DNA from 2 places in the Streptomyces sp. NPDC091289 genome. Region 1 is predicted to be linked to the other one. Evidence: riboswitches for the same ligand, from Rfam matches in the RefSeq annotation. Region 1 holds a riboswitch; the other holds the start of a gene.
The links. Region 1 has a riboswitch for S-adenosylmethionine ahead of ACIQPT_RS11970 (aminotransferase class V-fold PLP-dependent enzyme). Riboswitches for the same ligand answer to the same signal wherever they lie in the genome.
Positions count from the first base shown of each region.

Region 1 (3,650 bases):
GTCCTGCGGGTCGCTGCCGAGCAGGGTGCGCACCAGCGGGTGGGCGCAGAAGAGTCCGTCGCGCACGCCGATGCCGTATTCGGCGGAGAGCGCGGCGGCGAAGTGCGAGCTGTTCCAGCCACGCACCACGAAGGAGATGACGCCGACCCGGGGCGCGTCGTCGCCGAACAGCGAGAGCACCTGCACCTCGGGCACCTCGGCGAGGCCCTCGCGGACCCGGCCCACCAGCTCCTGCTCCCGGGCGACCAGGGAGTCGAAGCCCGCCTCGGTCAGGGCCTTGCAGGCGGAGGCGATGGAGTAGACGCCGATGACGTTGGGTGAACCGGCCTCGTGGCGGGCGGCCGTGGTGTGCCAGTCGACGTCCACACCGCCGTCGGCGCGCCGGGCGACCTTGCGGGACGCGCCGCCGCCGGCGAGGTACGGCTCGGCCGCCTGGAGCCAGTCGGCGCGGCCGGCCAGGACTCCCGAGCCGAAGGGCGCGTACAGCTTGTGGCCGGAGAACGCGACCCAGTCGACGTCCAGTTCGGCGATGTCCACCGGGTGGTGCGGGGCGAGCTGGGCGGCGTCCAGGACGATGCGGGCGCCGTGCGCGTGGGCGGCGGCGGCCAGTTCCCTCACCGGCCACAGCTCGCCGGTCACGTTGGAGGCGCCGGTGACGCAGACGAGGGCGGGGCCGTACGGGTCGCGGTCGGCGAGCGCCCGCTCCAGGGTCTCGACGGCCTGGGCCGGGGTGCGGGGCGCGTTGAGGTAGGTGACCTGGGCGTCGCGCCAGGGCAGCAGGGACGCGTGGTGCTCGGTCTCGTACACGAAGACCTGGCAGTCGGCGGGGATCGCGGCGGCCAGCAGGTTGAGGGAGTCGGTCGTGGAGCGGGTGAAGACCACCTGGTCCTCGGCGCGGCAGCCGAGGAACTCCGCGACCGTGCGGCGGCTGTTCTCGAAGAGGTCGGTGGAGAGCTGCGAGAGGTATCCGGCGCCGCGGTGGACGCTGCCGTAGTACGGGGCGTACGCGGCGACGTCGTCCCAGACCCGCTGGAGGGCCGGGGCGCTGGCGGCGTAGTCGAGCGCGGCGTAGGTGACCTCACCGCCGGTGACGAGCGGAACGGTGACGTCCTGGCCCAGAACGGGCAGCGGGGCACAAACCGACGGGTCGAGGGCAGCGGTGGAGACAGACATGGCGAACTCCCGTAACAGGCAGGCGAAATCAACGCGCCCGCGGATACGCGGCGGCGCGGAGAAGGAAGGAAAAAGGTGCGCTGAAGGAGGGCGGTCAGCCCTAACGCATTCGCTTGCTCACAGAAGGCTCCCTAGGGACCAGGACCCCGGGGGCTGGCATCCACTGGATGCCGAGGGGCCCGCGCTTGCCGCAGACCTCGCTGCCTACGGCCTGGTCTTCACCCGGGGCACCCCGCCACGGACGGAGGGTTGCCGGACAGCGGGCCGGGGCCGTAGTCGCTGTCACTCATGACCTGCGCAGCATCTTGCCATACGTATGCACACGCGCAAGGGCGCAGTCCGGCATCCGGACTGCGCCCTGCGTCACACCGTGTGCGCCGGAGGTATCTCTCCGCCGTGCTCAGGCGTTGCTGGCGGAGATCCAGCGCTCCAGCGCGCGCTTGGCGGCCCCGGAGTCGATGGCCTCGGCCGCGACGAGGATCTTCGCCGCGAGCTGCTCGGTCAGCGTGCCGGGGCCCGGGTCCAGGGCGACCAGGGCCGCCGCCGAGTTGAGCAGCACCGCCTCGCGCACCGCGCCGCCCTCGCCGTCCAGCAGGCGGCGGGCCACATCGGCGTTGTACGAGGCGTCGGCGCCGCGCAGCGCCTCGACCGGGACGATGGGCAGCCCGACGTCGCGCGGGTCGAAGGGCTCCTCGCGGACCGCGCCGTCGCGGACCACCCAGACCCGGGAGGTGGCGGTGGTGGTCAGCTCGTCGAGCCCGTCGTCGCCGCGGAAGACCAGCGCGGAGTTGCCCCGGTCGGCGAGGACGCCCGCGACGATGGGCGCCATCCGGGCGTCGGCGACGCCGACCGCCTGGGCGCGGACCTGGGCCGGGTTGGTGAGGGGTCCCAGGATGTTGAACGTGGTCTGCGCGCCGAGTTCCTTGCGGGCCTTGGCGGCGTACCGCAGGGCGGGGTGGAACTTCACGGCGAAGCAGAAGGTGATGCCCGCCGCTTCGGCGACCTCGACCACCCGCTGCGGGGTCAGCTCCAGGTTGACGCCGAGCTTCTCCAGTACGTCGGAGGAGCCGCTGGCGGAGGAGGCGGCCCGGTTGCCGTGCTTGACGACCTTGGCGCCGGTGCCGGCGATGACGATCGCGGACATGGTCGAGATGTTGACCGTCCTGGCGAGGTCGCCGCCGGTGCCGACGATGTCGACGGTGCGGCCCGGCACCTGGATGGTGTTGGCGTGGGCGTACATCGCGCGGACCAGTCCGGTGACCTCGTCGACGGTCTCGCCCTTGGCCCGCAGCGCGACGGCGAACCCGGCGATCTGCGCGTCGGTGGCCTCGCCGCTCATGATGCGGTCCATCGCCCAGGCGGTCTCCTCGGAGCTGAGGTTCTCGCCGCGCAGCAGGGGGTTCAGGATGCCGGGCCAGGAACGGTCCGCCACGCTGTCGCCGCCGTTCGGGGTCACAACGTTCATGGTCCGCTCCAGGGTCCACAGCCGGTCAGGAATGATGGCTCCACCCTATCCAGCCGGGGGGACCGCGAAGAGCCCCGTCCATCGAATGGACGGGGCTCTCACGGTGGCGATCAGGTAAGGCGATCAGTGGTGGCCGTGGCCCTCGCTGATCTCCTTGTACTCCTCGGGGGTGGCCTTGGGGATCTGGTTCCCCTCGGCGAAGTACCCCTTGCTGAGCTTGGCGCGCAGCTTCTGCACCGGGGAGATCTTGCGCTTGACGCCGTTCTCGTCGACCGCGGGGCCGAGGTCGAGCGGCTGGTACTGCTCGTGCGCCGTGAGCGTGTGCAGCTGCGCGGGGCTGAGCGGCTCGTGGATCTCGACGAACTCACCGTGCGGCAGGCGCTTGATGATGCCGGTCTCGCGACCGTGCAGCACCTTCTCCCGGTCGCGGCGCTGGAGGCCGAGGCAGATCCGCTTGGTGACGATGAACGCGATGACCGGTCCGACGAAGAAGAAGATCCGGACGAACCAGGTGATCGAGTTGATCGACAGGTGGAAGTGCGTGGCCCACAGGTCGTTTCCACCGCCGACGAGGCCGATGAAGTACGCCGTGATCCAGGCGACGCCGAAGCCCGTACGGGTCGGGACGTTGCGCGGACGGTCCAGGATGTGGTGCTCGCGCTTGTCGCCGGTGACCCAGGACTCGATGAACGGGTACACCGCGATCGCGGTGAGGACCACACCGAAGCCGACCAGCGGGATGAACACACCCAGAGCGAGCGTGTGGCCCCACAGGTTGATCTCCCAGCCCGGCATCACCCGGACCAGACCCTCGGCGAAGCCCATGTACCAGTCGGGCTGGGCGCCGGTGGAGACCTGGTCGACGCGGTACGGACCGATGCCCCAGATCGGGTTGATCGTGGCGATGGCCGAGATGGCCGCGATGATGCCGAAGACGAGGAAGAAGAACCCTCCGGCCTTCGCCATGTACACGGGCAGCAGCGGCATGCCGACGACGTTCTTGTTGGTCCGG
Region 1 is NZ_JBIVUT010000007.1:294,326-297,975, reverse strand. It holds gene ACIQPT_RS11970 (aminotransferase class V-fold PLP-dependent enzyme) at 1-1,173, opposite strand, end outside; SAM riboswitch class IV at 1,350-1,467, opposite strand; gene trpD (anthranilate phosphoribosyltransferase) at 1,574-2,638, opposite strand; gene ACIQPT_RS11960 (cytochrome bc complex cytochrome b subunit) at 2,762-3,650, opposite strand, start outside.

Region 2 (3,650 bases), on a different contig from region 1:
CACGGGCGTCTGGTAGAGCAGGTGGTGGACGAACCACAGCACCGAGTTGGCGATGCCGTTGTACGCGTCGGCGTGGATCCCGGCGTCGATGTCGAGCATTCGTACGCCCGCTTCGCCGACCCCGCGCCGGACCGCCTCGCGGTCGCCGTCGCCGAGGGCCGCGCAGACCCACAGCTTGTCGTCGACGGCGCTCAGCCCGGAGACGAGACCGCCCCCGCCGCGCTTGGCGTCGAGCGTCCCGTCCTCGCCGAGCGTGTACGAGACCGGGCCGCGGTTGGACGCGACGAGGACCTGGGCAGTCGGGGAGGGTGCGTGCTCGGAGACCATGTAGCGGAACCTAGCCCGTTCGGGAAGCCCCCAAACGCCTCAGAGCTTCACCGCGGCCCCCGCCCCGGCTCTTTCGCGTTTCTCACGCCGCGTGGCGCTCCGCGTACTCCGCGATCTCCCGCATCGGCGGCCGCTCCTCCGTGTCCACCGCGTGGGTGCGGGGCACGAAGCCGTCCTCGCCGCGCTCGAACTGGGTCAGCGCGGGCCGCACCAGATGGCCCCGGGAGAGCCGCAGCTGCGCCGTGCGGTAGATCGCCGCCGCCATCCGGCCCAGCGCCTGCCCGTCCTGGTGGCGGTGTTTGCGTACGCCGACGTCGACCTGGCCCAGCGCGTCCAGGCCCACGGTGTGCAGCGCGTCGACCAGCAGGCCCAGCTCCACTCCGTAACCGACCGGGAACGGCAGCCGCTCCAGCAGGGACCGCCGCACCGCGTACTCGCCGCCCAGCGGCTGTACGAATCCGGCCAGCTGCGGCCAGTGCAGATTGAGCAGCGGGCGTGCCACCAGTTCGGTGACCCGGCCGCCCTGACCTGCGCTGTCGCCGAGCGGACGGTCGTACATCGCCTTGACGAACTGGACGGCCGGGTCGGTGAGCAGTGGCCCGATCGTGCCCGAGACGAAGTCCGCCGAGAAGTCCTTGAGGTCGGCGTCGATGAAGCAGACGATCTCGCCGCTGGTCACCAGGAGCGACCGCCACAGCACCTCGCCCTTGCCGGGGAGAGCCGGGATCCGAGGCAGGATCGCGTCCCGGTGGACCACCCGGGCGCCCGCCGCCCGGGCCACGGCGGCGGTGGCGTCGGTGGAGCCGGAGTCGATCACCACGAGCTCGTCGACGAGCCGTACCTTCTCCATCAGCTCGCGGCGGATCGTCGCCACGATCGCCCCGACCGTGGCCTCCTCGTTGAGCGCGGGCAGCACCACGCTCACCGACGTACGGTGCGGATCGGCGTCCCGGGCGTCGGTGAGCCGGTTCAGCGGGCGGTCGCCGGACGACCAGGAACGCCTGGTCAGCCAGCGTTCCACCTCTTCGAGCACGGTCGGAACTCCTTGCGTGTGAGCGGTGTGTGATCCATCTCGCGGTTCGGACGACTATCTCAACGGTCCGATGCTTCGGTTACAGTCTTGAACAACGCGTATGGCCGTCGCATGTCGGGGTCGGACCGCAGATAAACGCCTGGATCGAAGATCCAGTGCCATAGAGCTCATCCAGAGGGACTGAGGGAACGGCCCGTTGAAGTCCCGGCAACCCTCCTGCCGACCGCGAGGTCACGGTGGGGAAGGTGCCAATTCCGTCTTGTGGCGAAATGCGTCGCAAGGAAGATGAGGAGAAAGGGCCTCCGCCATCATGGCTGTTCAGACCGTCGCAGGTAATGCCACCACCGCCCCCGTGGACCTCGGTCCCGCTGCGGCGCTTTCCTGCCGCGAGTGCGGCGAGCGTTTCGAGCTCGGCCCCCTTTTCGCCTGTGCGTCCTGTTTCGGGCCGCTCGAAGTGGCCTACGACCTGCCCACCGGCTCCCCGGAGGAGCTGCGCAAGCGCATCGAGGCCGGCCCGGACAACATCTGGCGGTACGCCCCGCTGCTGCCGGTGCCCGCCGACGTCGCGGAGAAGCCCAACATCAATCCCGGCTTCACCAAGCTGGTCAAGGCCGACAACCTCGCCCGTGAGCTGGGCGTCACCGGCGGCCTGTACGTGAAGGACGACTCCGGCAACCCGACGCACTCCTTCAAGGACCGCGTCGTCGCCATCGCCGTCGAGGCCGCCCGCGCCTTCGGCTTCACCACCCTCTCCTGCTCCTCCACGGGCAACCTGGCCGGAGCCGTCGGCGCCGCCGCCGCCCGCGCCGGACTGCGCTCCTGCGTGTTCATCCCGCACGACCTGGAGCAGGGCAAGGTCGTCATGGCCGCGGTGTACGGCGGTGAGCTGGTCGGCATCGAGGGCAACTACGACGACGTCAACCGCTTCTGCTCCGAGCTCATCGGCGACCCGCTCGGCGAGGGCTGGGGCTTCGTCAACGTCAACCTCCGCCCGTACTACGGCGAGGGCTCCAAGACGCTGGCGTACGAGATCTGCGAGCAGCTCGGCTGGCGGCTGCCCGACCAGATCGTCATCCCGATCGCGTCCGGCTCCCAGCTGACGAAGATCGACAAGGGGCTCCAGGAGCTCATCAAGCTCGGCCTCGTCGAGGACCGCCCGTACAAGATCTTCGGCGCCCAGGCCGAGGGCTGCTCCCCGGTCTCCGCCGCCTTCAAGGCCGGCCACGACGTCGTACGGCCCCAGAAGCCGAAGACCATCGCCAAGTCGCTGGCCATCGGCAACCCGGCGGACGGCCCGTACGTCCTGGACATCGCCCGCCGCACCGGCGGCGCGGTGGAGGACGTCACCGACGAGCAGGTCGTCGACGCGATCAAGCTGCTGGCGCGCACCGAGGGCATCTTCGGCGAGACGGCGGGCGGCGTGACGCTCGGCGTGACGAAGAAGCTGATCGAGGCCGGCGTCATCGACCCGACGCTCACCACCGTCGTGGTGAACACCGGTGACGGCCTGAAGACGCTCGACGCGGTCTCCGCGACCTCGCAGGCCACGGCGACCATCAAGCCGAGCCTGGACGCCTTCCGCGCCGCGGGCCTCGGCTCCGCCTGACCACCCCAGACCGAAGGAAGAGAAGGGCACCCACCATGAGCGTCAAGGTCCGCATCCCCACCATCCTCCGTACGTACACGGGCGGCCAGGCCGAGGTCCCGGCGGAGGGCGCGAAGCTCTCCGAGGTCATCGCGTCCCTGGAGAAAGACCACCCCGGCATCGCGGCCCGCGTCCTGGACGACCAGGGCAAGCTGCGCCGCTTCGTGAACGTGTACGTCAACGACGACGACGTGCGCTTCGAGGGCGGCCTGGACGCGGCCACGCCGGACGGCGCGGGCGTCTCGATCATCCCCGCGGTCGCCGGCGGCTGCTGAATCGCCCCGGGCCGCTCCGCGGCGGCCCCCACCGCATGCTCGTGTGACCACAGTTGCCCCCTCCGCTCACAGAAGCGGAGGGGGCAATTCTGCATGGTTGAGCACGGTACAGTTGGGGAAACCCCATCCGCTGCCCGTGCCGCCCGCATATGAGAATGCGCCCGGCCCCGATAAGAAGCAGCCAAAGTGCGTGAACCTCTTGCGGCATAAGTGCCCTTTGCCTGGCCCGACTTGCCCGTAAATCTCAGCAAACCCGCATATTCGCGAGTTCTTCTGTGCCCGGAATTCTCGTCCGATTGACCTGTTGCAGAGGGCAGTTGGGCGGATACATTCGGCCGCGGTCGACGCGCTGCGGCGCCGCACACCCTCT
Region 2 is NZ_JBIVUT010000002.1:32,420-36,069, forward strand. It holds gene ACIQPT_RS02275 (trehalose-6-phosphate synthase) at 1-327, opposite strand, end outside; gene ACIQPT_RS02280 (glucosyl-3-phosphoglycerate synthase) at 410-1,360, opposite strand; SAM riboswitch class I at 1,525-1,652, shown strand; gene thrC (threonine synthase) at 1,671-2,966, shown strand; gene ACIQPT_RS02290 (MoaD/ThiS family protein) at 3,002-3,280, shown strand.
Region 2: it holds a riboswitch for S-adenosylmethionine, as region 1 does, so the genes downstream of both, thrC (threonine synthase) here and ACIQPT_RS11970 (aminotransferase class V-fold PLP-dependent enzyme) in region 1, are expected to answer to the same signal.